Regions from separate parts of the Bradyrhizobium sp. USDA 4341 genome, predicted to be linked through region 1. Evidence: predicted binding sites of a transcription regulator. Region 1 holds the regulator's gene; each other region holds the start of a gene.

The links. The regulator PhoB, encoded in region 1, activates phosphate uptake and scavenging genes when phosphate is short. The targets are predictions, from matches to a motif close to TGTCATNNANCTGTCAT.
Region 2: the regulator PhoB is predicted to act here: its motif matches at 5,299-5,315, upstream of ACVIGB_RS38045 (esterase-like activity of phytase family protein).
Region 3: the regulator PhoB is predicted to act here: its motif matches at 2,380-2,396, upstream of ACVIGB_RS32445 (alkaline phosphatase).
Region 4: the regulator PhoB is predicted to act here: its motif matches at 4,824-4,840, upstream of ACVIGB_RS17860 (glycerophosphodiester phosphodiesterase family protein).

Annotation. Positions count from the first base shown of each region.
Region 1 is NZ_JBSSGO010000002.1:6,311,629-6,318,956, forward strand. It holds gene pstS (phosphate ABC transporter substrate-binding protein PstS) at 1-807, shown strand, start outside; gene pstC (phosphate ABC transporter permease subunit PstC) at 1,036-2,025, shown strand; gene pstA (phosphate ABC transporter permease PstA) at 2,030-2,875, shown strand; gene pstB (phosphate ABC transporter ATP-binding protein PstB) at 2,872-3,690, shown strand; gene phoU (phosphate signaling complex protein PhoU) at 3,788-4,504, shown strand; gene phoB (phosphate regulon transcriptional regulator PhoB) at 4,635-5,345, shown strand; gene ACVIGB_RS35955 (GcrA family cell cycle regulator) at 5,648-6,160, opposite strand; gene ACVIGB_RS35960 (aspartate aminotransferase family protein) at 6,657-7,328, shown strand, end outside.
Region 2 is NZ_JBSSGO010000002.1:6,776,383-6,783,710, reverse strand. It holds gene ACVIGB_RS38070 (TonB-dependent hemoglobin/transferrin/lactoferrin family receptor) at 1-1,940, opposite strand, end outside; gene hemP (hemin uptake protein HemP) at 2,192-2,398, shown strand; gene ACVIGB_RS38060 (heme/hemin ABC transporter substrate-binding protein) at 2,407-3,357, shown strand; gene ACVIGB_RS38055 (FecCD family ABC transporter permease) at 3,354-4,454, shown strand; gene ACVIGB_RS38050 (heme ABC transporter ATP-binding protein) at 4,451-5,254, shown strand; gene ACVIGB_RS38045 (esterase-like activity of phytase family protein) at 5,363-6,715, shown strand; gene ACVIGB_RS38040 (hypothetical protein) at 6,970-7,328, shown strand, end outside.
Region 3 is NZ_JBSSGO010000002.1:5,551,891-5,559,218, forward strand. It holds gene argG (argininosuccinate synthase) at 1-433, shown strand, start outside; gene ACVIGB_RS32430 (hypothetical protein) at 897-1,220, shown strand; gene ACVIGB_RS32435 (TetR/AcrR family transcriptional regulator) at 1,266-1,856, opposite strand; gene ACVIGB_RS32440 (nuclear transport factor 2 family protein) at 1,954-2,319, shown strand; gene ACVIGB_RS32445 (alkaline phosphatase) at 2,533-4,290, shown strand; gene ACVIGB_RS32450 (OmpA family protein) at 4,589-5,731, opposite strand; gene ACVIGB_RS32455 (hypothetical protein) at 6,130-6,933, shown strand; gene ACVIGB_RS32460 (hypothetical protein) at 7,165-7,328, opposite strand, start outside.
Region 4 is NZ_JBSSGO010000002.1:2,490,957-2,498,284, reverse strand. It holds gene ACVIGB_RS17880 (ATP-binding protein) at 1-934, opposite strand, end outside; gene ACVIGB_RS17875 (response regulator) at 937-1,674, opposite strand; gene ACVIGB_RS17870 (PRC-barrel domain-containing protein) at 1,963-2,340, shown strand; gene ACVIGB_RS17865 (PRC-barrel domain-containing protein) at 2,721-3,242, shown strand; gene ACVIGB_RS17860 (glycerophosphodiester phosphodiesterase family protein) at 3,334-4,731, opposite strand; gene ACVIGB_RS17855 (HlyD family secretion protein) at 4,933-5,904, opposite strand; gene ACVIGB_RS17850 (ABC transporter permease) at 5,891-7,328, opposite strand, start outside.

The sequences.
Region 1 (7,328 bases):
ACCGTGACCTTCGGCGCCACCGACGCGCCGCTCAAGGCCGAGCAGCTCGAGAAGGACGGCCTCGTCCAGTGGCCGATGGTGATGGGCGCGATCGTTCCGGTCGTGAACGTCGAAGGCATCAAGCCGGGCGATCTCGTGCTCTCCGGCGAAGTGCTCGGCGACATCTATCTCGGCAAGATCACCAAGTGGAATGACGCGGCGATCGCGAAGCTCAATCCGAAGCTGACCCTGCCGGCGGACGCGATCACCGTCGTGCGCCGTTCGGACGGTTCAGGCACCACCTTCAACTTCACCGACTACCTCTCCAAGTCGAACGCCGACTGGAAGTCCAAGGTCGGTTCCGGCACCGCGGTCGAATGGCCGGTCGGCGTCGGCGCCAAGGGCAACGAAGGCGTCGCCGGCAACATCGGCCAGACCAAGAACGCTATCGGCTATGTCGAATACGCATATGCCAAGCAGAACAAGCTGACCTACACCGCGCTGGTCAACAAGGCCGGCAAGACCGTGCAGCCGACCGTCGCCGCCTTCCAGGCCGCTGCGTCGAACGCCGACTGGTCCAAGGCTCCCGGCTACTATGTGATCCTGACCGACCAACCGGGCGAAGCCTCCTGGCCGATCACCGCGGCGACCTTCATCCTGATGCACAAGGATTCGACCGACAAGGCGGCCTCGCAGGAAGCGCTCAAGTTCTTCAAGTACGCCTTCGAGAAGGGTGGCAAGGCGGCCGAAGAGCTCGACTACATCCCGATGCCGGAATCGGTCGTCAAGCTGATCGAGAAGACCTGGTCCTCGGACATCAAGAGCTAAGTCCGACGCTTCGAACACAGCCTGTGCCGCCTCCCAAGGGCGGCACAGGTCAAGCGACCAAGATCCGGGCTCCATCACCGCGGCAAGAAACGCGGGGCGGGGCTCGGGTTCGCGCCTCGGGAGGCGGAACCGGAACGACGCCCGGCCAAATGCGTCAGTGAAGATCGCTTCGGGGCGTAGCGGTTTGCGTAGCTTTCACATAGTAATGAGGGGATTGGCGTGGCAGACATGGCTGTTCAGAGCGATGTGATGGAAGCCGCGGGACCTTACGATCGCGCCAAGGCCCTCAGCGCCTTCAAGCTCGGTGATCTCACCTTCTATTGGATTACCCGCATCTCGGCGATCTCGGTCCTGTTGATCCTCGGCGGCATCATCCTGTCGCTGATCGCCGGCGCTTGGCCGGCGATGAAGGAATACGGCTTCGCCTTCCTCTGGACGCAGCGCTGGGCGCCCTCGGCCGATCCGCCGGTGCTCGGCGCGCTCGGCCCGATCTACGGCACCCTGATCACCTCGGTCATCGCGATGACGATCGCCATTCCGGTCGGCATCGGCATCGCCATCTTCCTCACCGAACTCTGCCCGCAAATGCTGCGCCGCCCGATCGGCATCGCCATCGAGCTGCTCGCCGGCATCCCCTCGATCATCTACGGCATGTGGGGCTTCTTCGTGCTGGGCCCGTTCCTGGCCAACACGTTCCAGCCCTTCATGATCAGGATATTCGAGGGCGTCCCGGTGCTGGGTGCGGTGTTTGCAGGTCCGCCGTCCTATCTCAGCCTGTTCAACGCCGCGCTGATCCTCGCCATCATGGTGCTGCCCTTCATCACCGCGATCTCGGTCGACGTGTTCAAGACCGTGCCGCCGGTGCTGAAAGAGGCCGCCTACGGCATGGGCTGCACCACCTGGGAAGTCGTCCGCAGCGTCGTGATCCCCTACACCCGGGTCGGCGTGATCGGCGGCATCATGCTGGCGCTCGGCCGCGCGCTCGGCGAGACCATGGCGGTGACCTTCATCATCGGCAACTCGTTCCGCATCTCGTCGTCGATCTTCGCGCCGGGCACCACGATCTCGGCGGCGATCGCCTCCGAATTCGCCGAGAGCGACGGCCTGCACCAGTCCGGCCTGATCCTGCTCGGCCTCCTGCTGTTCGTGCTGACCTTCTTCGTGCTCGCCGGCGCGCGGCTGATGCTGATGCGGCTTGAAACGAAAGCGGGGAAATAGGGCCATGAACCCGATCTACAAATCCCGCCGCCGCAGCGACATCGTCATTCGCGCACTCTGTGTCGGCGCGGCGCTGTTCGGCGTCACCTGGCTGGCGCTGATCCTGTTCACGCTGGTCTATAACGGCCTTGCAGGCCTCAGCGTGCAGCTGTTCACCCAGAACACGCCGCCACCGGGCTCGACCGAAGGCGGCCTGCTCAACGCCATCGTCGGCTCGGTCATCATGACGGTGATCGGCGTCGGCATCGGCGCGCCGCTCGGCCTGTTCGCCGGCACCTACCTCGCCGAGTACGGCAAGCACGACAAGCTCACCTCGGTGATCCGCTTCATCAACGACATCCTGCTCAGCGCACCTTCGATCATCATCGGCCTGTTCATCTATGGCGCGGTGGTGGTGCCGATGCGCGGCTTCTCGGCGATCGCAGGCAGTCTCGCGCTCGCCGTGATCGTGATCCCGGTCGTGCTGCGCACCACCGAGGACATGCTGCTGCTGGTGCCCAATCCGCTGCGCGAGGCGGCCTCCGCGCTCGGCCTGCCGCGTTCGCTGGTGATCAAGCGGATCGCTTATCGTGCTGCGCGGTCGGGTCTGATCACCGGCGTGCTGCTGGCGACCGCCCGTGTCGCCGGCGAGACCGCGCCGCTGCTGTTCACCGCGCTGTCGAACCAGTTCTTCAGCCTGGACCTGACCAAGACGATGGCCAACCTGCCGGTGACCATCAACAACTTCGTGCAGAGCCCCTACGCCTACTGGAAAGAGCTGGCGTGGAGCGGTGCGCTGCTCATCACCTTCACTGTGCTCGCGCTGAATATCGGCGCGCGCATCCTTGGTGCCGAAAGGGCCGCAAAATGACCGAGCTTTCCGTCTCCACGACCGTCGCGAGCCACGTTCCCCAGGTGCCGCTGCCGGAAGCGCCGCCGAAAGTCACGGTGCGCAACCTCAACTTCTATTACGGCGAGCACCACGCGCTGAAGAACATCAACCTGACGCTCGGCACCAACCGCGTCACGGCGTTCATCGGCCCGTCGGGCTGCGGCAAGTCGACCCTGCTGCGCATCTTCAACCGGATGTATGATCTCTATCCGGGCCAGCGCGCGGTCGGCCAGCTGATGCTGGACCAGACCAACATTCTCGATCCCAAGCTCGACCTCAATCTGCTCCGCGCGCGGGTCGGCATGGTGTTCCAGAAGCCGACGCCGTTCCCGATGACGATCTACGAGAACATCGCCTTCGGCATCCGCCTCTACGAGAAGATCTCGAAGTCCGAGATGGACGACCGGGTCGAGAAGGCGCTGCGCGGCGGCGCGCTGTGGAACGAGGTCAAGGATAAGCTGAACGCCTCCGGCCTGTCGCTCTCCGGCGGCCAGCAGCAGCGCCTGTGCATCGCGCGCACCGTGGCGGTGCGGCCCGAGGTGATCCTGTTCGACGAGCCGTGCTCGGCGCTCGATCCGATCTCGACCGCCAAGGTCGAGGAGCTGATCCAGGAACTCTCCGAGGACTATACGATCGCGATCGTCACCCACAACATGCAGCAGGCGGCGCGCGTCTCCGACAAGACCGCCTTCATGTATCTCGGTGAGCTGATCGAGTTCGACGACACCAACAAGATATTCACCTCGCCGAGCGATCGACGCACCCAGGACTACATCACCGGCCGGTTCGGCTAGCGCATGATCCGCAAAAGTGGGCACCGGTTTTTCGATCGGATCGTGCGAAACTGAGGACACCAAATCATGATCCCCGGGATCATGAGGGAGACAAGCGATGGCTTCTGAACATACCGCCAAGGCATTCGACAGCGACCTGCAGGAGTTGACCCGCCTGGTCGCCGAGATGGGCGGCCTCGTCGAGCGGATGATCACCGAGTCGGTCGACGCGCTGATCCGTCGCGACGTCGCGCTCGGCAAGCGCGTGGTCGCCGCCGACATCGAGATCGACAATCTGCAGCGCGTCATCGAAGAGCGCGCGGTGCTGACGATCGCCCGCCGCCAGCCGATGGCGATTGACCTGCGCGAAATCGTCAGCGCGATGCGCGTGGCCACCGACCTCGAGCGGATCGGCGACCTCGCCAAGAACATGGGCAAGCGCGTCGCGGCGCTGGAAAGCGATTTCCAGCCGCTAAAGCTGATCCGCGGCCTTGAGCACATGACCGACCTCGTGCTGTCGCAGGTCAAGTCGGTGCTCGACGCCTATGCCGCGCACGATCTGCCGGCGGCGATGAACGTCTGGAAGGGCGACGAGGAGGTCGATGCGATCTGCACCTCGCTGTTCCGCGAGCTGCTGACCTACATGATGGAGGATCCGCGCAACATCTCGTTCTGCATCCATCTGATGTTCTGCGCCAAGAACATCGAGCGGATCGGCGATCATGCCACCAATATCGCCGAGACCGTGTTCTATATGATCGAGGGCCAGCAGATCACCGACAAGCGCCCGAAGGGCGACATGACCAACTTTGCCACCACGGTGCCGGGTACCTAGGACATGATCCGCAGGCGCGGAGCCGGATTGTCTTCACGACAAGTCGCTTCCGCGGGGATTATGCTCAGGAAAGTAAGCGTTTCGGTTTGCGTCTGGGCAACGGATCATCACAGAGAGAGAACTTAAACCGATGAGCGCACGCATTCTGGTAGTCGAAGACGAGGAAGCGCTGACGACACTGTTGCGCTACAACCTCGATGCGGAAGGCTACGATGTCGAAACGGTCGGGCGCGGCGACGATGCCGACACCCGCCTGAAGGAGCGCGTTCCCGACCTCGTGGTACTGGACTGGATGCTGCCGGGCCTGTCCGGCATCGAGCTGTGCCGGCGCCTGCGGGCGCGGCCCGAGACCAAGCAGCTTCCGATCATCATGCTGACCGCGCGCGGCGAGGAGAGCGAGCGCGTGCGCGGGCTTGCCACCGGCGCCGACGACTACATCGTCAAGCCGTTCTCGGTGCCCGAATTGCTGGCACGGGTGAAGGGCCTGCTGCGCCGCGCGAGCCCGGAGCGGCTTGCGACCGTGCTGACCTATGGCGACATCGAGCTCGACCGCGAGAAGCGCCGCGTGGCGCGCTCGGGACGTCCGATCGATCTCGGTCCGACCGAGTATCGGCTGCTCGAATTCTTCCTCGAGCATCCCGGCCGCGTGTTCAGCCGCGAGCAACTGCTCGACAGCGTCTGGGGCCGCGACATCTATATCGATGAGCGGACCGTCGACGTGCATATCGGCCGCCTGCGCAAGCTGCTCAATCCGGGCCGCGAGCAGGATCCGATCCGCACCGTGCGCGGCGCCGGCTATGCGCTCGACGACCGCTTCGCGAAGGCCGAGCCACAGCCGTAAGGCCGTGCAGTAGTCATAGGCCGCAACACGCCGTCGTCCCGGCCTAGTGCGCAATTGCGCACGGGAGCCGGGACCCATACGCCGCGGCCGTCGCAATGGGCAAGCGGCCAGACGACTTTCTAACAACACCCATTCGTGGTTATGGGTCCCGGGTTTCGCCGGGACGACGCCGGTTTGTAGTGCGTTCTCCGCTTCAAGCACCGCCCCGGATTTCGCTTCGCTCCATCCGGGCTACGATCACACAAAAAAATCCCCGCTTTCGCGGGGATTTGTTTTTGCAGTCCAGGCTGGTTTCCCGAGTGCTACTTGATCTGTGGCTTCGCCGACGGCCGGCGGCGATCGTTGGCGGGCTGGTAGGCGACGCGTGAGTGATGCGCGCAATAGGGCAGGCCGGCGAGCGCCTTGCCGCCGCAGAAGAAGAATTCCGGGCTCGAGGGATCTCCGACCGGCCAGTGGCAGGTGGCCTCGTTGAGTTCGAGCAGCGACAGCCGCTGGCTCATCGGCACCACGTTGTCGAAGGAGATCGGATCGGGCTCCATCTCGACCTCGAAGGCGTGCGCAAGCGCGGTGTTGCCGCGCGAGACCGGGCGCGCCACCCGCATCATGTGCTGGGCTGGGCGGGCCTTGCGCTGCCGCGGCGCGGCCGTTGAGGGGGCCTTGGCGCGGCCGGAGAGGCCGAGCCGATGCACTTTGCCGATCACGGCGTTTCGCGTCACATTGCCAAGTTCCGCCGCGATCTGGCTGGCCGAGAGGCCGGATTCCCAGAGCTTCTTCAGCTGCTCGACGCGATCGTCGGACCAGGTCAATACAGTCATCGCATTCTTCCTTTCGCATGGCGCCGGCCAGTCATCGGAGCGGCGCTGCGAGCCAATCTGGACAAATATCCCTGCGGCCAGAATCCCTTAGCCCTCGCCGGGCACGGTGTTGCGCCCGAACGTTTACACGAGACACGAAGGCTACTTAGAGGGTCCAGTACTGCCGCACGAGATGTCGTACCCGACAGGCCAAACGCTACAATATGGCGTGACTCTGGCGCAAGAGTCCGCGGCCGTGCGTCCACATGTTCCCACAAAGTTAAGCATTGCTATGAGGCTTTTCCACCGCACGGGAATGCTCCGGATTGCGCCGGTTTCGCATTGCAGGAAGGCCGGCAAAGGCCGGCTCCTGGCGATTGACACTTACCGGCCGCCGCATAGAATGACCCGCACGTGCCGCCCGCAAAGGCGGCCGTTTTGTTTTCCGAAGCTGGCGGTTGCTGCGTAGGCGTCAAGGCGCGCGGCGATTGACGGCTTCAAACCGGCAGTGAACGCCATGACCAACGCCTCGTCGCATCTGCTCCCCGTCTTCGCCCGGGTCGATCTCGGCTTCGAGCGCGGCGAGGGCGCCTGGCTGATCGCAACCAATGGCGACCGCTATCTCGATTTCACCTCGGGCGTCGCGGTGAACGCGCTCGGGCATGCGCACCCGCATCTGGTCAAGGCGCTGCAGGAGCAGGCGACCAAGCTCTGGCACATGTCGAACCTGTTCAAGAGCCCGGACGGCGAGGTGCTTGCCGCGCGGCTGTGCGAGCAGAGCTTTGCCGACTTCGTGTTCTTCTGCAATTCCGGCGCGGAAGCGATGGAGGGCGTGATCAAGCTGGTCCGCCACCACCACTTCTCCAAGGGCCATCCCGAACGCTACCGGATCATCACCTTCGAAGGCGCCTTCCATGGCCGCACGCTGGGCACGCTGGCTGCGACCGGCTCGGCGAAATACCTCGAGGGCTTCGGCCCGCCGATGGACGGCTTCGACCAGGTGCCGCACGGCGACATCGAGGCGGTGAAGAAGGCGATCGGCCCGCACACCGCCGGCATCCTGATCGAGCCGGTGCAGGGCGAGGGCGGCGTGCGTTCGGCGCCGCAGGCGTTCTTCAAGGCGCTGCGCGCGCTGTGTGACGAGCATGGCCTGCTGCTCGCCTTCGACGAGGTGCAGACCGGCATGGGC
Region 2 (7,328 bases), 460 kb from region 1:
CAGTCGCCCGCGTCATACATCGTCTCGAGCTCAAAACCCTCGATGCGGGCATGGGCGATGTTCTGGTACTGGTAGAACTGGCTGAAGCGTCCGAACGGCGTCAGGGTCGGCGCCGAAGGGACGAGGTCGATATAGCCGTCGACGTCGTTGTGGAACACGTTGATCTTGCCGCGGAATGAATCGTTCGCGGCGAAGATGCCGTCATACTTCAGATTGATGCCGGCTTCCTTGTTCTTGCCGACCTCGGGCCGCAGCGCCGCATTGGGCAGGAAGCAGAACAGGCCGCTGGTGCCGTCGGGGCAGTTGAACAGCGCCGGCCCGCCGCCGGTGGCGTGGCCGCCCGAAATCAGGGTTTCGGTGATCGACGGCGCGCGATAGCCCTCGGCATAGCTCACATAGGGCGTGAAGCCGGTCACCGGCGTGATGCCGACCGTGATCTTCGGCGACAGCCGGTCGCCGCTTGTCGTGGTGTTGATCGAGGTGAGCTCGTAATGATCGTAGCGGACCGCACTGACAAGCTCGAGCCAGGTCGAATAGTTCTGCTTCAACTGCACGAAGCCGCCGGACACCGTGCGCTGGCCGCCGGGCGTCGTGATGTTGGAATTGCCGCGGGAGTCGAAAGTCTCGACATCGTCGCGGAAGGCGTCGAAGCCGTAGGTCACGGCGTTGCGCCAGTCGCCGAAATTGAAGCGCGAGGTGTTGTTGACGTCGAGGCCGACGGTGTCGAGCGAATAGCCGCGCTTGTCGCCGACGCAGCCGGAGATGTTGTTGCCGGGATTGGCGAGCGTGCAGACGCCGCCGCCTGACGTGATGCGGTTGTTGTAGGTCTTGACCTGGTCATTGTCGGTGCGGTTGCCGTAGACCGAGATGTTCCAGTCGAACAGCATGTCGTCGGGCTTGGAGTATCGCCAGCTCAGCGTGCCCGTGTAGATCCTTGCATCGGACGCGTAGACCGACGAGCCCGCGATCGCCGCCAGCGGCGCCGCCGTCGTGGTCGGGCCGCGGTTTTGCTGACCGATATTGTACTGGTAGTCCTGGAAGACACCGCCGATCTTGAACTCGTGGCCTTCAGCCGGGCGGATCGTCACCTTCATCAGGCCGGCCGCGATATCGTTGCCGGTGTTGCCGATCTCGGTGCCCGCGCCGTCCTCGTAGTTGCTCTGGGTGCGGTAGACCGCGCCGCCGAACACATCGACATTCGGATCGGCGCGCACGCCGCCGAACACCGAACCCATGCCGCGGTCCTTGTTGCTGCCGTATGACCCCGACATGTCGACGCCCCAGCGCTCGCCGGGACGCACCACATCGTCGATGTCCTTGGTGCGGAACGAGACCAGGCCGCCGATCGCGCCGGAACCGTAGATATTCGCGGTCGGGCCGCGCACCACGTCGACGCCGCCGATCAGTTCGGGATCGAGGAAGAAGGAGCCGTTGGCGTTGTGGCCAGTGCGCTGATAATTCTGCCGCGCGCCGTCGACCACGACGGCGACGCGGCCGAAGTCCTGCAGGCCGCGGATGTTGATGACGGTCGCCGGATCGTCGCCGCGCTCCTGGAACGAGACGCCGGGCACGTTATAGAAGATGTCGGACACCCGGTTCGGCTGCAGGCCTTGAATCTTCTCCAGCGTGACGGAGCTGACCGGCGCCAGCGCGTCGATCGCGCGCTCCTCGGTCTTGGATGCCACAGCCGTGATGGTGTCGAGCGATTGCACCGACACCGCGCCGATCTGCGCGCGTGCATTCATCGCAGGCGACGCCGCTGCCTGCGGTTCGGCCGCAGGCTTCGGCTTGCGCTTGGCCTGCTTCGGCCGCTCGGTCGCGGGACGCGTAGCCGACGCATCGGCGGTTTGCGCCAAACCGCTTGCCGGCAGCGCCGCCGATAATGAAAACACCGACGCACCCAAAATCAAGGCGCGCGAAACCCTAGCCCCGTCAGCCATTCTAGCCCCAGCCCGATCATCGCATTTCTGGTTTGGCTGGCGTGCGCTCGACCGAGCGGCTTGCTGGCTACGTTGCGATGCAAGCCACAAGCTCGCATCGTGTGATGATTGGTTACGAGCCGGCAACAAAACGGTCAAGAATGCGGCAGCGCTGTTTACATCGATTGTAAAGTGCGGCCGTTGGAATGCGCCTTCGCCCGCTTATACAAGCAAGCATCATTTGAAGATTTCGCAGGCGCAGCACCACGAGCATGTCGGCACCTTCCGGAGACAACATCGGCGCGGCGGGAAAGCAGGCCGTATCAGCGTCTGACGCGGCCAAAACGCTCATCATGCACGGGAATCGCCTCGACAGCCGCGACCTGTTCTCGGCTGAGCGCGAGATCATCATCGTGCATGGCGAAGAGCGTTACCGCTTGCGGTTGACCTCGCAGAACAAGCTGATCCTGACCAAGTGACGGCCCCGATGACAATTTGTCGCACGCTCGCTCTGCTCGCGCTCTCCTGTCTGCTGCCGATCGGCGCAGCGATCGCCGAGGGCATCACCGTGCACGACGCACGCGACCGCGACGTCGTGATCGATGATCCCACGCGGATCGTCTCGATCGGCGGCGCGATCACCGAGATTCTTTATGCGCTCGGCTTCGAGGACAGCATCGCCGGCGTCGATGCCACCAGTCTCTACCCGCCGTCCGCGCTGCGGGAGAAGCCCGACGTCGGTTACATGCGCCAGCTGTCGCCGGAGGGCGTGCTTGGCCTGCACCCGTCGCTGGTGCTTGCGGTGCAGGGCTCCGGGCCAAAGGAGACCATGGACGTGCTGGAGGCGGCCAAGGTGCCGCTGGTGCTGGTGCCGGAGACGTTCTCGGAGACCGGGCTGGTGGAGAAGATCAAACTTGTGGGCCATGCCATGGGCGCCGATCCGCGCGCCGCCTGCCTGGCCACGGCGGTGGAAAGCGACCTCGCACAATTGCGCACGTTGCGCGCCAAGGTCACGAAGCCGATGCGCGTGATGTTCGTGATGTCGCTCTTGAACGGCCGGGCGTTGGCCGCCGGCCACAAGACCGCCGCGGACGAGATCATCCAGCTCGCCGGCGGCGTCAACGCGATCGACGGTTACGACGGCTACAAGCCGGTCAACGACGAAGCCATCGTGGCAGCGAAGCCGGATGTCGTGCTGTCGATCGATCGCGGCAAGGACTCGCTGACGTCGGAGGCCGTGTTCGCGCATCCGGCTTTCGCACTGACGCCGGTTGCGGCCAACAAGGCCTTCATCTCGATGGAGGGGCTTTACCTGCTCGGCTTCGGGCCGCGCACCGCGGCCGCGGCACGCGACCTCTCGGTCAAGCTCTATCCGGCGCTGGCGCCGGAGGCCGCCACCTTCAAGCCGGCGGCGTTGACCGCGAACTGCCGGCAATGAGCGTGCTGGCCGAACGCCCCGCGCGTGCGAAGCAACGGCGCGCCGGCATGTCGCTGCGGCCGGCGGCGACACTCACTTTGCTCTGCCTGCTTGCGGCGCTCGCAGCAAGCGCGCTGGTCGCCCTGACGGTCGGGGCCGCCGGCATTCCATTGGCGCGACTTCCCGCCGCGCTCGGGCTATGGGCCGACGGCGTGGCCAATCCGCTGCTCGCGCGCGACCAGCTCGTGGTGTGGTCGATCCGGATCCCGCGGATCGCCGCGGCCGCGATGGTCGGCGGGCTCCTTGCCGTCTCAGGCACAATCATGCAGGGCTTGTTCCGCAACCCCCTCGCCGACCCGGCGCTGGTCGGCGTCTCCTCCGGCGGCGCGTTTGCCGCGGCGGCGGCGATCGTGTTCACCGACAGCCATCTCGGCGAGAGCCTGCGCTTCGTGCAGCATCAGCTGCTGCCGATCGCGGCCTTCGCCGGCTCGCTGATCACGACCATCATGCTTTATGGCATTGCGAGCCGCGGCGGCCGGACCTCGATTGCGATCTTCCTGCTCGCCGGCCTTGCAATTGCCGCGATCGCCAATGCCGGCATCGGGCTGCTGGTCTTCGTCGCCGACGACCGCCAGCTGCGCGACATCACCTTCTGGATGCTGGGTTCGCTGAGCGGCGCGACCTGGACCAAGCTCACGGCGCTGGCGCCGGTGCTGGCCGCGGCCCTGATTGCCTGCCTCTGGATCGCGCGCGGGCTCGACGTGCTGGTGCTCGGCGAGGCCGAGGCGTTCCACAGCGGCGTCGATGTCGAACGGCTGAAGCGGATTTCGATCGTGCTGGTGTCGGCGATGACCGGGGTCGCGGTTTCGGTCTGCGGCGTGGTCGGTTTCGTCGGCATCGTGGTGCCGCATCTGCTGCGGCTGGTGATCGGACCCGGGCATCGCCTGCTGTTGCCGGCGTCCGCGCTGCTCGGCGCCATCCTGCTGGTCGGCGCCGACACCGTGGCGCGCACCATCGTGGCCCCCGCTGAAATGCCGATCGGCATCCTGACCGCTGCAATCGGCGCGCCGTTCTTCCTCGCCATGCTGCTGCGCCAGCGCTCCCTGGTGTCGCTATGAGCGCGCTGCTGGAGGCGCAGTCGGTATCGATGACGGTCGGCGGCGCCGCGCTGGTCGATGCGGTCTCGCTGCAGATTGGCGCCGGTGAGATGGTCGCGATCGTCGGTCCCAACGGCGCCGGCAAATCGACCTTGCTGCGGATGCTGTCGGGCGATCTCCGTCGCTCGCGCGGAACGATCCGGCTCAGGCAGCGCGACCTCAACGCCTATGGTCCGCGCGCGCTGGCGCAGCACCGCGCGGTGCTGTCGCAGCACGTCAACGTCACCTTCCCGTTCACGGTCGAGGAAATCGTCAGCATGGGCGCCGGCGAGAGTCCGCGCGCGGTGACGCGTGCACTGGTCGCCGCGGCGCTGGACGAGGTTGGCCTCGCGCATTTCCGCTTCAGGCAATTGACGACGCTGTCCGGCGGCGAGCAGCAGCGCGCGCATTTCGCCCGCGTGCTGGTGCAACTTGCCTGCGGCGAGGCGCTACATGGGCCGGGACTGTTGCTGCTGGACGAGCCGACCTCGAGCCTCGATTTGCGGCATCAAATCGACCTGGTCGAAACGGCAAGGCGGCGCGCCGCGCGCGGCACCGCCGTGATCGCGATCCTGCATGATCTCAACCTCGCGATGCGGTTCGCCGACCGCATCCTGCTGCTGCATCGCGGCCGGCTTGCCGTCGACGGCGACCGCGCCGCCGCAATGCGGGCCGACACGCTGAGGCAGATCTTCGAGGTCGACGCCACGATCGACTATACCGCGAGCGGCGTGCCCTTCCTGCTGCCGCAGACGATGCGGCCGGCGGGCAAGGCGACGTAACGCCGCAAGGCTTATCCCGTCGCAACATCCGCGGTTCACAAAACTGTCAGCCGGCTGTAACAGGCGGCTCGGAGAACGTCGCATCGTTTATCCTTTGGGAGATCAACCATGCGCCTGTCACTGCTCTGTTCCGTCGCCTCGATCCTGCTCGCCACATCGGCGTTCGCGCAGAGCGAGGGCGAATTCCCGGCGACGCTGGCAGGACACGCCGTGATGCCGGCGGAGAGCTTCATCGACGCCCCCGCCGATGCGCCGGCGGATTTGAAGACATCGGGCAAGTACACCACCGGCAAGCGGGTCGACGCCATCGGCACCGTGATGGGAAAATCCTACGAGCGGCCGACCGGCGTGTCGCTGCCGTTCAAGGGCCAGCCGCTGCAGGGTCATTCCGGCATCAAGGCGATGCCGGACGGCGCGTTCTGGGTGATCACCGACAACGGCATGGGCGCGCGCTACAACTCGGCGGACTCGATGCTGTACCTGAACCGCTACAAGATGGACTGGGCGAACGGCAAGATCGAGCGTCAGGAGACCGTGTTCCTGCACGATCCCGACAAGAAGGTGCCGTTCCGCATCGTGCATGAGGACACCGCCAAGCGCTACCTCACCGGCGCCGACTTCGATACCGAGGGCTTCCAGATCATCAACGACACCTTCTGGATCGGCGACGAGTTCGGACCCTACATCCTCAAGGCCGACAAGACCGGCAAGATCCTGGCCGTGTTCGAGACGGTCGCCGACGGCAAGCCGGTGCGCTCGCCGGATCACTGGGCCGTGCAGTCACCCGGCGCGCCTGGCGCCACCTACACCAACGTCAACCTGCGCCGCTCCAAGGGCTATGAGGGCTTTGCCTCCTCCAAGGACGGCAAGTTCCTCTACGGCCTGCTCGAAGGGCCGCTGTGGGATGCCGACAAGAAGGATTGGGAGAAGGTCGACGGCAAGGAAGCCTCGCGCATCCTCGAATTCGACGTCGCGGCGGAGAAGTTCACCGGTCGCTATTGGCAATATGTGTTCGAGCAGAACGGCAATGCGATCGGCGACTTCAACATGATTGATCCGACCCAGGGCCTCGTGATCGAGCGCGACAATGGCGAAGGCACCGCCGACAAGGCCTGCCCGCAGGGCCAGCGCGGCGCGAACTGCTTCCCTGACCTCGCCAAGTTCAAGCGGGTCTACAAGATCGAGCTGTCCGACACCAATGTCGGCAAGCCGGTGCGCAAGATCGCCTATATCGACCTGATGAAGATCCGCGATCCGAACAAGAAGGCCCGCAAGCCGCTCAACGACGGTGTCTACACCTTCCCGTTCTTCACCATCGAGAACGTCGACCGGGTCGACGAGACCCACATCATCGTCGGCAACGACAACAATCTACCGTTCTCCTCGAGCCGCGACCCGAACAAAGCCGATGACGACGAGTTCGTGCTGCTCGAAGTCGGCGACTTCCTGAAGGCGAAATGAGGCGATTGCTCTCGCCACCCACAACGGGGTCGTCGCCCGGCTCGACCGGGCGACCCAGTATTCCAGAGGCGTCCGAATGCAGCGGATAAGCCGCGGCGTACTGGATGCCCCGCTCAAGGCGGGGCATGACAGTGAATTTGCGGAAACAGTCCCCGTCATCCTCCGATCAGAAGGGTTGTTCGACAATTGCCCTTCTAGCAATGCGCTAGAAGATGATAGCCTCGGCCGATACTTGAATCGCTTCGGGGCAAATCATGCGAGAAAAATCCAGCCTGACCTACATCGAGGCGTTGATCGCCGCGGGCTTCGTTGCGTATCTGAGCTGGGACCAGAGTTGGGGGCTTCCGCCCTGGCTCATCGCTTTGATTCTCGGCGTGATCGTCTACTTTGCTTACCTATGCTTGATGCGACGCTTGGTGAGATTTCATCAAAACAGCTATGAGGCCGTGGCGACGATTTTGGCCGTTGCGTGGGGCGTGTTGGCCTATCTGGTAACTGGCGCGCTGCAGGCGGGATTCGCCAATCAGATACCCGCCTCGCTGCTGATGCATCTGTGGCCCTGGATCGCGGCGATCGTGGCTTTCATTGGAGCACTCGCCAGCAAAGTGCGCTT
Region 3 (7,328 bases), 760 kb from region 1:
CGCCTATGAGCGTCTGGTCACCGGCATCCACAACGAGGATACCATCGAGCAGTACCGCATCAGCGGCATGCGGCTCGGCCGCTTGCTGTATCAGGGCCGCTGGTTCGACTCGCAGGCCCTGATGCTGCGCGAGACCGCGCAGCGCTGGGTGGCGCGCGCCGTCACCGGCGAGGTGACGCTCGAGCTGCGCCGCGGCAACGACTACTCGATCCTGAACACCGAGAGCCCGAACCTGACCTATGCGCCGGAGCGGCTCAGCATGGAGAAGGTCGAGGACGCCGCCTTCTCGCCGGCCGACCGCATCGGCCAGCTGACGATGCGCAACTTGGACATATCAGACACCCGCGCCAAGCTCGGCCTGTACAACAAGACCGGCCTGCTCTCGAGCGGCGAAGGCTCGCAGATCTTCCGGCTCGAGAACGACAAGGATTGAGGCGGTGGCACTTAATTTCCTATCATGCCGCCCACAATGCTTGCGGTAGGCAAGGCGACTCTTATTCGCGGGGGTCTCGCGAGGGCGAACGCTTGGTCTAAGATTGCTGATCCGGTCTCCCTTATAAAGAGCGATAGGACTCAGACGTTCGCGCCGTCGGTTTCGTCTCAACGCGCTCCAAACTTATAACCAGCCCAAGAAGCAGCTTGGGTTGTGGTGATAGACGTCTCTCGTATATGGTGTGTTCTGCCTAATTTTGGGTTGATTCATCATATGTCGGACATTGGACTATTACTGTGTGGCGAGCCTGCTTCAGCAGGGATTGCGAAGTCTGCATTGGACCAACTCTCTCTTTCAATTGATTCGTTTGCGAGTAGAGCCATAAGAGTTCTAAGTACGGATATTCGCGATCAATCTTTGTAACCTTCTGGACAGCATCCCCTCAAAACGACTCACGTTTGAGATGATTGATCAGTGGATTGGAGGCCTTCCTGAGCCAGCCGAGTTTCATATCTCTGGGCAGGCGTTTCACAGCATACAGTTGCCTGCACTTCCGGTTGAGCACGGCCTTGCAATTTTAGACAAGCCTGTCTCTGTTCTGCGCAAATCGCCTGCTTATCCTTACGGACTCACGCACAATCTGATCGAACGGTTGACCGCAGCCGGCATCACGACGATCGGCCAACTTGCGACTACCGAGGATCAGGCCCTAGATCAAATAGAATACGTTGGCGATGCAACTATTGAGCGCATTAGAGGAGCGGTCTACCAGGCCATTTGGATGTAGCTCGCTCCAAGTGCAGCTACGACCGTCAATTCCTCGTCGATGTGGTTAGTGCTTCAGCCTGAGCGCATCGAGCAGCGAACGAAACGCGCGCGCGTAATCGATGCCGGTCTTGCCGATGTCGGGGCCCGCGGAGACCGCGACCGCCGCCTCCGTCACCGCGCCGAGCAGCAGCCGCGCGAGGGGCTCGACCGGCTGCTTGGCGATCACGCCGGCATCCATCGCCGCCGTCAGCGCGCGCGGAAACTTGCCGCCGAAATGCTTGGCGTCGATCTCGCGCCAGCGTTCCCAGCCGAGCACGGCCGGACCATCGCGCAGAATGATCTGGCCGGTCGGGCCTTTTGAGCACGCCGCGAAATAGCCCAGTGTTCCGGCCGCCATCGCCGCGAGCGGATCGTTCTCGGCGCGCGAGATGCGGTCGAGGTCGGCGACGAGATCCATCGAGACCTGGTCGAACACCGCCTCGAACACCGCCTCCTTGGTCGCGAAGTGATGATAGACCGCGCCCTTGGCGACGCGCGCCCCGGCAGCGATGTCGTCCATCGTCGCCGCCGCAAAGCCGCGCTCGCCAAAAATGCGCCGCGCAGCCTTGACGATGGCGGCTCTGGTCTTCTCGCGCCGTTCGGCCTGGGTTGCCATAGCGAATGTCTAGCCCAGGTTCCGGATCGGCGCCAGTTGACTTACCGACTATCAGTCGATAAATACCGACCGTAAGTCGGTAAATGGAGATTGCCCGATGCCCTCGCTCAAGACGTTGCAAGCCTTCGCCGACACGGTCGAATCCAACGATCATGTCGGCGCAATCAGGAACTTCTATTCGGTCGATGCCCGCACCCAGGAAAACGACGGCGAATGGCGCGTCGGCCGCGAGGCGCTGGCGGCGCGCGAAGCGGCGGTGCTGGCGGCAGTCTCCGGCGTGAAGACCACGCGGCTCGGACCGCTGCTGCTCGACGGCGATCATTCGGCGATCTGCTGGCGGTTCGAATTCACCGGCAAGGACGGCAAGGTCCGCAGCATGGAGGAGGTCGCCTGGCAGACCTGGCGCGGCGAGGAGCTGGTCGAGGAGCGCTTCTTCTACGATCCGCAGCAGATGGCGCGCTGACACTCGAGCATGATCCGGAAAAGTGCGTAGCGGTTTTCCGAAAAGATCATGCTCAAAACAAAGAAAGCGGGATGACGGTCCGAAGGAGCGTCATGGCGCTCTTAGCGCCCGCCCTTGCGGCAAAACGTCCCGGCGCCGCCTCATTGCGGCGTCATCCGCCGCCACTAGCCTCCGCCCCGGCGCGCATGATGCGCAAGGGGCGGAGCATCGATCATGATCAAGTCATTGGCCGGCGTGGCCGTCACGCTGGCGCTGTCGGCAGCGCCGGCGCTCGCGCAGACCATCTATCCGATCGATCGCGCCGAGATACTTGTCGGCGCCAAATTCGACTTCAAGGTCGAACTGCCCGGCCTGGCCGACCAAGCCCGGCTGAAGGTGACGCTGAACGGCGCGGACTATGCCGCGGTGTTCGGTCAGAGCGGCACGTTTACCGCGCGCGAGGCCGGCAAGGATCAGTCGGCGTTGTTGTTGCGCGACGTCTCGCTCGCCAGGCCCGGTACGGTTGCCGTCGAAGTCAACGACGGTACGCAGAGCCGCACGGTAACCTGGACCGTCTATGACACCGGGCCGCGCAAGGCGAAGAACGTGATCCTGTTCATCGGCGACGGGATGTCGCCGGCGCATCGCGTCGCCGCGCGGATCCTCTCCAAGGGAATCGCCGAAGGCAAGAGCCGCGGCAAGCTCGCCATCGACGACATGCCGCATATGGCGCTGGTGGCGACCGCAGGCTCGGATTCGATCATCACCGACTCGGCGAATGCCGCGAGCGCCTACGCCGCCGGCCACAAGGCCGCGGTCAATGCGCTCGGCGTCTATGCCGATCGTACGCCCGATCCGCTCGACGACCCCAGGGTCGAGACGATCGCGAGTCTTGCCAAGCGCCGGGCCGGGCTCGCGGTCGGCATCGTCACCAACACCGAAATCGAGGACGCGACGCCCGCTGCGATGATTGCACATACCCGCCGGCGCGCCGCCTATGATGCGATCGTCGCGCAATATTTCGATGCGAAGCCCGACGTGCTGATGGGCGGGGGATCCGCGAACTTCCTGCCGCAATCGGCCGCGGAATCGAAACGCAAGGACGACATCGACTATCTCGCGCGCTTCCGCGCCGCCGGCTATCCGGTCGCGACCACTGCAGGCGAGTTGAACGCGCTCGCCGCCAGGCCGGAGACGCGGCAATTGCTTGGCCTGTTCGCGACCGGCAACATGGACGGCGCGCTGGACCGCAGGTTCCTCAAGGGGGGCGGCGTCAAGAAATTTCCCGAGCAGCCCGACCTGACCGAGCAGGTTCAGGCTGCGCTCACGGTTCTGTCGAAGCACGATGCCGGCTTCTTCCTGATGGTCGAGTCCGGCCTGATCGACAAATACGCCCATCTGCTCGACATGGAGCGTGCGGTCTACGACACCATCATGCTCGACAACGCGGTGCGGCTGGCAAAGGACTGGGCCAAAGCGCGCAACGACGACACGCTGATCCTCGTCGTGGCCGACCACAACCATCCGAACAGCCTGGTCGGCACCATCAATGACGACATGGCCGCGACACCCAACGTGCCGCTGCGCGAGCGCGTCGGCGTCTACGAGAAGGCCGGCTTCCCGAATTACCCGGCGCCCGATGCCGGGGGCTATCCGTCACGCGTCGATGTCAGCCGGCGGCTCGCGATCTTCTCGGCCAGCCTGCCGGACCATTACGAGACGTTCCGCCCGAAGCTCGACGATCCGAACGAGCCGACCGTGAAGGGGGATCAGCCCGACACGTTCAAGGCCAACGACAAATACAAGGACGTTCCCGGCGTCGTGCTGCGCTTCGGAAATCTGCCGGCGATGATCGGCGCCAGCGTGCATTCCGGCGAGGACGTCATCCTCACCGCGACCGGGCCGGGCAGCGAGCGCGTGCACGGATCGATGGACAACACCGAGGTGTTTCGCGTGATGGTCGACGCGCTGGGGCTCGGGGCGGGGAAATAGGAAACGATGAGGCTCGCCGAGCGGCATACTCGCTGCACCTCTCCCACTCGCTGGGGCAAGACGCGCGAAGCTCGCTGTTGGAGGATTGGTGTAAGCGGCGACGCTTCTCCAACCTCCCCTTGAAAAGGGGAGGTCGCTTTGGTCGCGAGAGCAAAGCGGGTGGGGATCGGCTCTCTCCGCAGACACCGTCACCTGCGACTGACCCCATCTCGACCTTCCCCCTTTCAGGGGGAAGGAGAAGAAACAAAAATGGCCGGGATCGCTCCCGGCCATTTTCGTATCGTGATGTCGCGCCGGCTCAGCGCGGTGGCGCGGCAGAGGCGGTGCCGCCGTTGAGCAGCGGGGTGATGCGGCGGACGGTGACGCGCCGGTTGATGCGGCTCGGTCCGTCGGTCTGCTCCTTCAGGTATTGCGAGCCGTAACCCTGCGAGGTCAGGTTCTCGGCCGGCACGCCGAATTGCTGCGTCAGCAGCTCGGCGGCGGACTGCGCACGGCGGTCGGACAGCGACAGATTGTCGGTGTCGTTGCCGGTCGCATCCGTGTGGCCTTCGATCAGGAACACCTCGCGCGGATTGCGCTGGATGGCCCGGTTGAGGCCGTCGGCGATCGCCTGCAGCTTCGCCGCCTGATCCGGCGGGATCTGCCAGGACCCTGAGTCGAAGTTGATGCTGTTGACGTCGATCGACGGCATCAGCATGCGGACGTTCGGGCTGTAGCGGATTTCGTCGAGCGAATAGCGTCGCGCGATCCGATCCACTGGCGGTGCCTCCATGGTGTCGTAGATCACGTCCGGCGCCGCGCTGTCGGACTCGACGATGTAGCGATCATAGGGGATGCGGACCACCGGCGGAGGCAGGTCGACATAGAAGCCGCCGACCGCGCCCGGATCGCGATAGCTGTTGTCGATGATGACGAGCTCGCGGCCACCGGGATCCCTGCGGATCCGGCGCAGCATCTGGCCATCAGGACCGACCACGGTGATGATCTCGCTGCCGTCGGGACGAACCACGATGGTGCGGGTCTCGCCGCCGATCGTCTCGGTGCGAATGTCGCGCGCGCCGTAGCGGAAGCGATAGACGTCGTCGCCGCGCACATAGGCCTGACCGCCCGGATCGCGGATGATGATGCGGTCCGGCTCGGTGTAGATGGTGCGGCCGCCTTCGACGACCTCCTGCCGCTGGTTGTGCAGGTCGGCGATGGTCCCGCCGATGATCGCACCGGCCACCACGCCGACGCCAACAGCGGCGCCGATCGCGAGCGGCGAGACGTTGTCATGCCGCGGAGCCGGCGGAAGCGGCGCGGCGACGGTCGGCGCGGTCCGGAAGGCCGAGGAAACCGTCGGTGGGGCATATTGCGCGTTGCCGGGCGGGGGCGTTGCGGCCGCCGAGCCGGGCACGACACCCGGCGCCGAGGGGCCGGCCGGACGCGTGGGGGCGCCCATTGCCGCTCCTTGGCCTTGGGCCGGCGGCACTGCGGGCGCAGCACCAGCGGCCGGCGGAGTGCCCGGGCGTCCCGGCTGACCCGGAGCCGGTGTCGCGCCGGGGGCGCCCATTGCGGCGCCTGGGGTCGCCGGTGCTCCGGGCGGTGTGGCGGGACGTCCCTGTTGACCCGGCGCCGGTGGTGTCGGCGTCGCGCCGGGCGGCGTGGCGGCGGGTGGGGTGCCGGGCGTGCCAGGCTTTGCGGGCGGCTGGCCGCCTGCTGCGGGAGGCGTTGTCGTTGTCGATGGCGTAGGCGTTGCCGGCGACGTCGCGCCGGGCGGCGTGCCCGGCGGTTGCTTGGCGCCGCCAGGACGTTCGCCACCCGGACGATCACCCGGCCGGCGCTCGGCCGGCGCCGGTGTTGCAGCTCCCGGAGCCGCCGGTACGGCCGGCGTCGGCGTCGCAGCCGGCGTGCCCGGGCGCGCTGCCGGCGCGGCAGTCGGTGCTGCGGGAGTGGCCGCCGGTGCTGGGGTCGGCGGCGTATGCGCGGGTCCTGCGCCGGGCGGCGGCGTGCCCGGCCGCTGCGGTGCTGCCGCCGGCGGCGGTGGGGTCGGCGTGGGATGTGCGGGCGCTGCCGCCGGCGGTGGCGGGGTCGGCTTCGCGGGTGCAGCCGCGGGCGGCTCCGGCCGTGCAGGTGCTGGCGATGGTGCCGGCTTCGCGGCGGGTGGCTCGGGCCGCACAGGTGCGGCTGCCGGCGGAGGCGGAGCTGGCCGCGCGGCGGGCGGTTCGGGCCGTGCGGGAGCGGCCGGCGGAGCAGGGTGTGCGGGCGCGGCCGCGGGCGGCGGAGGCGGAGTGGGGCGCGCGGGCGCGGCTGCCGGCGGAGCCGGTGGCGTCGGATGCGGCGGAGCAGCGGCCGGTGGCGGAGGTGGCGGTGTCGGACGCGCAGGCGCTGCGGCCGGCGGAGGAGCCGGATGCGGCGCGGCTGCCGGAGGTGGCGCCTGCGGATGCGGTGCGGCGGCGGGCGGTGCAGCTGCGGGCGGTGCCGGATGCGCAGGTGCGCCCGGCGCGGGCCGTGGCTTCGGCTTTCCGTCAGGTCCGAGCTCTTCCTTTGGCTGCGCCTGTGCGACGACCAGCGGCGAAGTTTGTGCGTGCGACGCTGAGGTGGCGAATTGCATCACCGTCAGCGCAGTCGTGGCAAGCAGCACGAGACGAAGCTTTGTCATAATCTTGGAGTCCCCGGCGGAAAGTCTGGGCAGGAAGGAAAGGAAGTCAGAGCCGAACAATTCGGCAGGACGATGAATTGCCAGCCGTTAGGCCGGATTGTGGCGAGCGCCGAATCATCGGCGAAGTTTATTTCGACATTATAACGGGTTGCGTGTGCGCTTGTTCACTGCGCGTTCAGAAGAAACGCTCGGACACACTCTCAATCGATCTGGAACCTGGGTGCGATGGCGAATCACGGGACGGCGGGGCGATCTGTCGCAGGCGGTGGGCCGGTTGGTCCGGGCGGTCCGCGCACCGGTGATTCGGCGGGCGTCTTGCCCGGCAGTTCGTCCGGTCGCGGCGGCTCGCCGGGTTCGCGCACCGGCGCTGGCACCTCCGGCTGCGGATTGCCGGGCG
Region 4 (7,328 bases), 3.8 Mb from region 1:
ACTGGTCGGTGACGAGGTGCAGCGTGCTCGCGATGTCGACCAGCGTCATCTCCTCGAGCTTGCGGTCGTTGCGCAGGAACGACAGCACCGATTCCAGCATCGAGCGCATCTGGTCGAGGTCGCGCAGCATGCGGTGGCGATGGGTCTCGTCCTCGATGAATTCGGCGCGCAGCCGCATCCGCGTGATCGGCGTGCGCAGGTCGTGGCTGATCGCAGCCAGCATCTTGGTGCGGTCGTCGATCAATGCCGTGATGCGCTCGCGCATCCGGTTCAGCGCCTTGGCCAGCGAGCGGATCTCCTCGGGGCCGCGTTCGGGCAGCGGCGCGGCAGCGCCGTTCAGGCTGAAGGTCTCGGCGGCCTTGACGAAGGATGATAGCGGGGCCGTCAGCGCCCATGCCGCCCACAGGCCGAGCAGGGTGACGCTGATGACGGCGAACAGCACCGTCATCATCCACGGCCCGCCCCAGAACGGCCGCATGTGCTGGTCCGGCATCAGGTTCGCGGCGAACATGGTGCCGTCGGGCAGACGGATCGCGACGCGGCGGATCTCGCCGTCACGTGGCGTGCTGCCCGCCTCGCGCGGCAGTGAGTAGACGTGATAGCCGGCGCCGAGCCGGCGCAGCGCGTGCAGGCTCGGCGGGTCGGTCTCGGTGAGGGCGCTGGTATCGGACGTGAAGTCAGCGATCGCAAGCTGCGGGAAGGCTCTGATGACGTCGGCCTGGAGCCGCGGCCGCTCCGATGCCGGCGCATGCCCGAGCAGTTGCGCGGCGGCAGCGAGCTGGGTGTGCCAGCGATCGGACGGCTCCGGTCGGTCCGGGCGATGGATCAGGAAGGTGGCGGTGATGATCAGGTGCAGCGTGACGATCGAGACGACGACCAGCGCCGCCATCTGGGCGCCGATCCCCCGCAGACTCAGCACGCGCAGCAGCTTCATGGTCAGTTGCTCGTGGCGGCAACCGCCTCCACCCTCGGAGTGAACACATAGCCGCCGGACCGCACCGTCTTGATCATGGTGGCTTCCTGCGGATCGGGCTCGATCTTGCGTCGGATACGGCTGACCAAGACGTCGATCGAACGCTCGAACGAGCCGGCGCTGCGGCCTTGCGTCAGGTCGAGCAGGCTGTCGCGCGACAGCACGCGGCCGGGCCGTTCGCAGAAGGTGCGCAGCAGGTCGAACTCGGCGCTGGTCATGGCGACGCGCGCGCCTTCGGGGTTGCGCAGCTCGCGCAGGCGAATGTCGATGCGCCAGCCGAGGAAGGTCAGCGTGGTCGCGCCCTCGATCGCGCTGGCGTTGCGCGCGGCGGCCTGCCGGCGCAGCACCGCGTTGATGCGCGCCAGCAGTTCGCGCGGATTGAAGGGCTTGGCCAGGTAATCGTCGGCGCCCATCTCGAGGCCGAGGATGCGGTCGACGTCCTCGCCGCGCGCGGTCAGCATGATGATCGGCGTTTGCGACTCCGCGCGCACCTTGCGGCACAGGCTGAGGCCGTCCTCGCCCGGCAGCATGACGTCGAGCACCAGGAGATCCACGCGATGGTCGGTCATGGCCTTGGCCATCTCGCGGCCGTCGGAGGCGGTCGTGACATGGCAGGAATTGGTGCGGAGATATTTGGCGATGAGAGACCGCGTTTCGCGGTCGTCCTCGACGACGAGGATATTGGGCGCAGCCTGGGTCATACCGACTCTTTTGTCCGTGATTCGGGGGAAGCGGCTCAGGAATTTTGTTTCAGTGCATTTCTGGAATCTTGCCCGGCATAACGAGTTAACAGGTCGGCGCTGTGGAGAAAAGTTATCGTTCTGTCATCAATCCTAATGCTTTGAAATACGTGCGGAAGTCTCCGGATGCGGCACGTCGGTGCCGCGGCGCCATGGCGATCAAAAAAGGGGAAGGGCGGCTGTCATAACCAGGGCCGGAACCCGTTCCCCAGGAGACGCGTTATTTCTCTTTCAGGCCAGGAGGGTGAGATGGCTGTCGAGGTCGGGACAAGGCCGCATCAGCTCATTGCAAGCGACCGCGTCGAGGGCACGGCGGTGCGCCGCGCCAATGGCGACATGATCGGCCATATCGAGCGGCTGATGATCGACAAGATCTCGGGCAAGGTGTCGTACGCGGTGCTGAGCTTCGGTGGTTTTCTCGGTATCGGAACCAACCTGCTTCCGCTGCCGTGGGCCCGGCTGCACTACAACACGAAGTTCGAAGCTTATGAGCTCGACATCGAGGACGACGAATTGAAGCGCGCGCCGTCGTTCCGCGCCGACAAGGATTTCGATTGGGGCGACCGCTCGCAGGAAGTCGAGCTGCATCGCTTCTACGGCGTGCCGCCCTATTGGGGCGGCTTCTGAGCGCGCGGCACGGCGCTCGATCGGCTTTCGTGGCGCCGGGCGCGCTGCGACATGCGCGCGCGAGTGATTTTGGGCAAGCGCGGTTCGCCGGGACGACTTAGTGAGCCAAACATCGTCACATCAGGGACTGCGCGTCCGGCGCAGTCGTGAGGCTCAACCGCAGCCTACTTGAGAGATCACGATCGCTTTCGTCAAGGACCGCAGCGCGTTCCATGCGTCTGAAAGTGCGCAACCCTCGGGCTTGCCGCATCGCTTCGATCGCGTTCCCAGCACGGCGTTCCCAAGCATCGGGGCGACTTTTGAGCGCAGGCTCATTAGGAACGGTCCCGCATATCACGGGTTTTCCCAGCATCGATTTTGCGAACTGAGGAGAGCGCATGATGTTGATCAAATCCATCGTTGCCGGCGTGGCCGGCTCCGCCTTGCTTGCAACCATCGCGATTGCACAGACACCCACCGACAAGGGCGACAAGATGTCACCTGCGGCGTCGACAACAACGTCGACCACGTCGGCGACCTCGTATCATGGCGACTGGCGCGCGTCCAAGGTCGTCGGCCTCAGCGTGTACAACGACAAGAACGAGAGCGTCGGCTCGATCAACGATCTCCTGATGGACAAGGACGGTGCCATCAAGGCTGTCGTGATCGGCGTCGGCGGCTTCCTTGGCGTCGGCGAGCATCTGGTCGCAGTGCCGCTCGACAAGGTGAAGTTCGTCAACGAGCCGGTCGCTTATACCGGCGCCTCAAACACCGGCAGCACGACCAAGTCGACGACCACCACCGGCGCGGCGCCCGCGGCGGCGGCGTCGAAGCCGAATCCCTGGTATCCGGATCACGCGGTGTTCAGCGCGACCAAGGACGAGCTGAAGGCGATGCCCGAGTTCAAGTACGCGACCGAGTAACACGGATCGCAGCCTGTGAAAGACGAACGCGCCCGGTACTCCCGGGCCGCGTTTTTGTGTCTGTACGTGAAGTCTGGTTGTGTTGCCTGCGTCACCAGCCGAGTTCACGCAGATAGGCCGCGCGGGCGGCAACGCCGGTGTGAGTGAAATCGGTGAACACCCCATCCACGCCGAGGCGGAAGAACTTCAGATATTCCAGGCCCGGGTCGCCGCGATAGTCGGCAGCCAGATATTTCTTCTCGTTGCGGAACGTGAAGACATGCACGAACAGGCCGAGCTTGTGCGCGTCGGCAATGACGCTGGTGGCGTCCTGCGTCGAGGCGTCCGCCGTCGATCCCTTGTAGGGCGTGCCGTCGGCGTTGGCGTCCTTCCACGGTGAGATCTTGTAGGGGACGATATAGGCCTTCCACGGACCGATGCCGTCGGCATAGGTCTTGATCTCCGCGAGGCCCTCGGGCCTCAGCATCGCATCGAAGGTGCGGCCGTCACCCGCGACCGTCCAGTCGTACGGACGGGAATTGGCGATGTTGTTGAGCAGCACCTTGCCGGTCTTGAAGTCGACGCCGTTGCCGTCGATCAGCTGAACCTGCCGCGTCTCCAGTCCGTGGCTGCGCATATATTTCAGGCTGCCGGGCTCAAAGCTCTGAACGATGATCGGCGCGTCCTTCGCGTTGAGGCCGTTATCCCTGATGATCTTGATCAGGGCATCCTCGAGCGGGTGGCTGCCGGGCGCGCCGCAGCCATTGGCGATCGCCTGGGCATTGTTCCAGGTCGGATTCTTGGTTTCCGGATAGACCGCGATCGGACGTCCCGTCACCTTGCTCTTGGCCTTGGCGATGTCGATGATGTCCTGGAAACTGATGATCGGAAACTTGCCGTTGAAGAGTTTTGGCCTTTCGTTGGCCGCATCATAGGTGGTGCCGGCGATCCAGCTCTTCAGCTCGTCCATGGTGAAATCGGTGATCGACCAATCATTGGTGTGATCGTCGCCGTCGACGATCAGCGCCTTCAGCACCGATTTGGGATCGGCCGGATCGATGAGGTCGGTGGGATATTCGGCCGGCCCGCTGGTCGGCGTTTGCGCCCATTTCACCTTGACGGCAACGCCCGGCGCGGTGCGCTTGCGTTTCGCGACTTCCGCATTGGTCTTTGCCACTTCGGCGACGTTGGTGTTGTCGCCCAGCCATGGATTGTGGCGTGCCACCAGCACGCAATCCTTGGTCAGATGCAGGTCCTCTTCGAGCGCGTCCGTGCCGAGGTCGGCGGCCAGCTCATACGATGCCTCGGTCTCCTCGGGCACCAGGCCCGGCACGCCACGATGCCCGATCACGAGCGGCTGCTTTCCGTCGACGGTCAGGAACGGCTTGGCGCCGGCCGGCGCCGAGGCGGTTTGCGCTGAAGCCATCGACGGCAGGAAGACCGCCAAAGCCGCCGCACCGAGCAGCATCGCGCCAACATGCATCTTCCGTCGCGAACGAATCTGCCTCACGGCCAAATCTCCATCTTTTGCGTGGCATCGGGGCGATGCCATAAAGGCCGAGCCGAACAGGGCCGACGCCGTTGTCTTCTTGTCGCAATCTTCTGACAGTCCGATGACTATTCGGCGAGACGGGCCCACACAAGCTTCCGCGACGCGCCGGAGGGCGACAGCACGCACCTCATTGCGGTTCGCTGCCAGGCATTGTGCGCGTCAACGTGCGATCCGGACGCTCATGCCGGGTTCGAGGCCTTCCGCGGCGCCTGCGGGGTCGAGACGCAGGCGCAGCGTGTTTCGGTCGTGATCGCCGATCACGCGCTCGGCCTGCCAGGTGGCGAACACCCCGAGCGGCCGCAACTCGGTGATGGCAGCCTTGGTGGCGGCGCCGGAACCGTTCGGTATCACGCTCACGGTCTTGCCCATCGCAAGACCGTCGAGATGGTCCTCGCGCACATTGAACGACAGCCATTGCTTGCCGGCCGCCGCGATCATCAGGATCGGCTGACCCGCACGAACGTTCTCGCCCACTTCCGCGGCGATCACGCTGACCACGCCGTCGACCGGCGCGCGCAGCACCATCTTGTCGAGACGGCGCTCGAGCACCGCGACGGCGGCCGCGGCCGCCTGCACCTGTGCGTCGGCGATGGCGCGCTCCTCCTTGGTCGGCCCCGCCATGGCGGCATCGTAATTCGCCTGGGCCGCCGCCACGCCGGCGCGCGCGGCGGCAACGTCGTTCTCGGCCTGGTCGAGCGCCTGCTGGGTTTCAAAGCTCTGGCTCGCCAGCGTGGTGATCCGCTTGAGCTGGGTCTCCACATAGTCGAGCCGTGAATTGGCCTTGGAGATCGCAGCTTTCAGCGAGTCGATCTGCTCACGGCGTACGCCGGCATAGACGTTGTCGCGGCTCGCCACCGCGGCGGCCTGCGCGGCCCGCGCCTGGTCCGCCTGTGCGGTCAACTCGACCGCGGAGAGTTTGGCGAGGACGTCGCCCGCGTGCACCTGCGCGCCTTTCTCGACTGCGATCGACAGCAGCTGGCCGTTCACTTCCGGCTCGATCCTGACCTCGGTGGAGCGGACCACGCCGACGATTGCGGGCGCCGGCGTTGCGCGGCTCTCGGCGTAGATCAGCGCACCCGCGACGAGCACAAGCGGGATCGCGACAATGGCTGCGCGCCTAGCGTTGGGCATGTTGCGGTCCTCTCTTGAACACCAGCGCGGAGATCACGGCGAGCACGAAATAGCCCAGGGCCAGGCACCACAACCTGAGCCAGTCATGCGAGACCTCCCAGATGCTGGCGCCGAGCTGGTTGATGCGCACGAGGCCGTCAATCGCCGAGTCGGCCGGAAACAGCCGGCCGAGTGCCGTGGCCGCAGGGGGGATGGCCTCGCGCGGCCATGCGAAGCCGGCGGTGAAGAACTGCGGCAGGCTGGTCGCCAGCAGCAGGATGGTGGCGTTTTCCGGCCGCGTGAACCAGGCGCCGATCGCTTGTCCCATGAAGCTCGTCGCCAGCAGGAAGACGGTCGCCAGCGCGAAGATCTGCGGCAGATGCCCGAGCGTCGAGAAACCATAGATCCGCGGCAGCACGATCAGATAGAGCGCGAGCGCCGGCAGGTAGATGGTCAGATGGGCCACGCCGCGCCCGAACACGCCTGCGACCGTGTTGCGGGAGTTCGCCAGCGCCGTGCCGGTCAGCATCGCCGCGCCGATCAACAGCGTCTGTTGCAGGATCAGGATGAACGCCGCCGGGACGATGTAGCTCGCATAGCCGCCGACCGGGTTGAAGATCGGTTGCAGCAGGACGTTGGCCGGGCTGAGGCTCGCGAGCTTCGCCTTGACCAGACTTCCGTCGGCGCGAGCGCCCCGCGACACCAGTTCGGATGTCAGCGTGCCGATCGCGGTGGCGACGGCGCCTGCGGTCGACCGGAAGATGAACAGGTAGGTGGCGTCGGCGTAAACCGGGATGTGCGCGGTGAGGCCCTTGAGCACGTCGCGTTCGGTGCCGGGCGGTATCTGCACAGCGGCAAATGCATAGCCGCGGTCGATCGCGGTGCTTGCCTCCGCGAGGGTGCGGGCGCGCACCGTCACGCTCAATGTGCCGCTGGCATCGAGCGTCTCGACGACCTGGCGTGAGAGATCGCTGAGATCATTGTCGACCACTGCGATCGGCAGCTTGCGGAGGATCTGGTTCAGATAAGGCTGCGGATAATAAATGCCGTAGACCAGCGGCGCGAGGAACAGCAGGCTGAAGGCGCTGCGCGTTCCGAGCACGCGCCGCCACTCCGCCGCGAAGGCGCCGCCGACGCCCGATGGCGCCGGCTCGCTCGCTGGCGGCTCCTCGGGCCGCGCCGTCGTAAACCAGCCCCGGCGCGTCAGGCTCGCCATGCGCAGCAAGGCGAGCGCGGCAAACAGCAGCGTGAGGCCCGCGAGCGCCGCGAAGGGAATTGCCGATTCCGAGGCCGGCAATCCGCGCGCCGCCTGTCCCATCAACACCGCCATGTACCAGCGCAGCGGCAGGATCGCGCTCCAGACCTGCGCGAAGGTATTCATGCCGATGGTGGGAAAGCCGACACCGGCATAGCCGAAGGCAGGGGAGGCGATCAGGCCGGCAAGG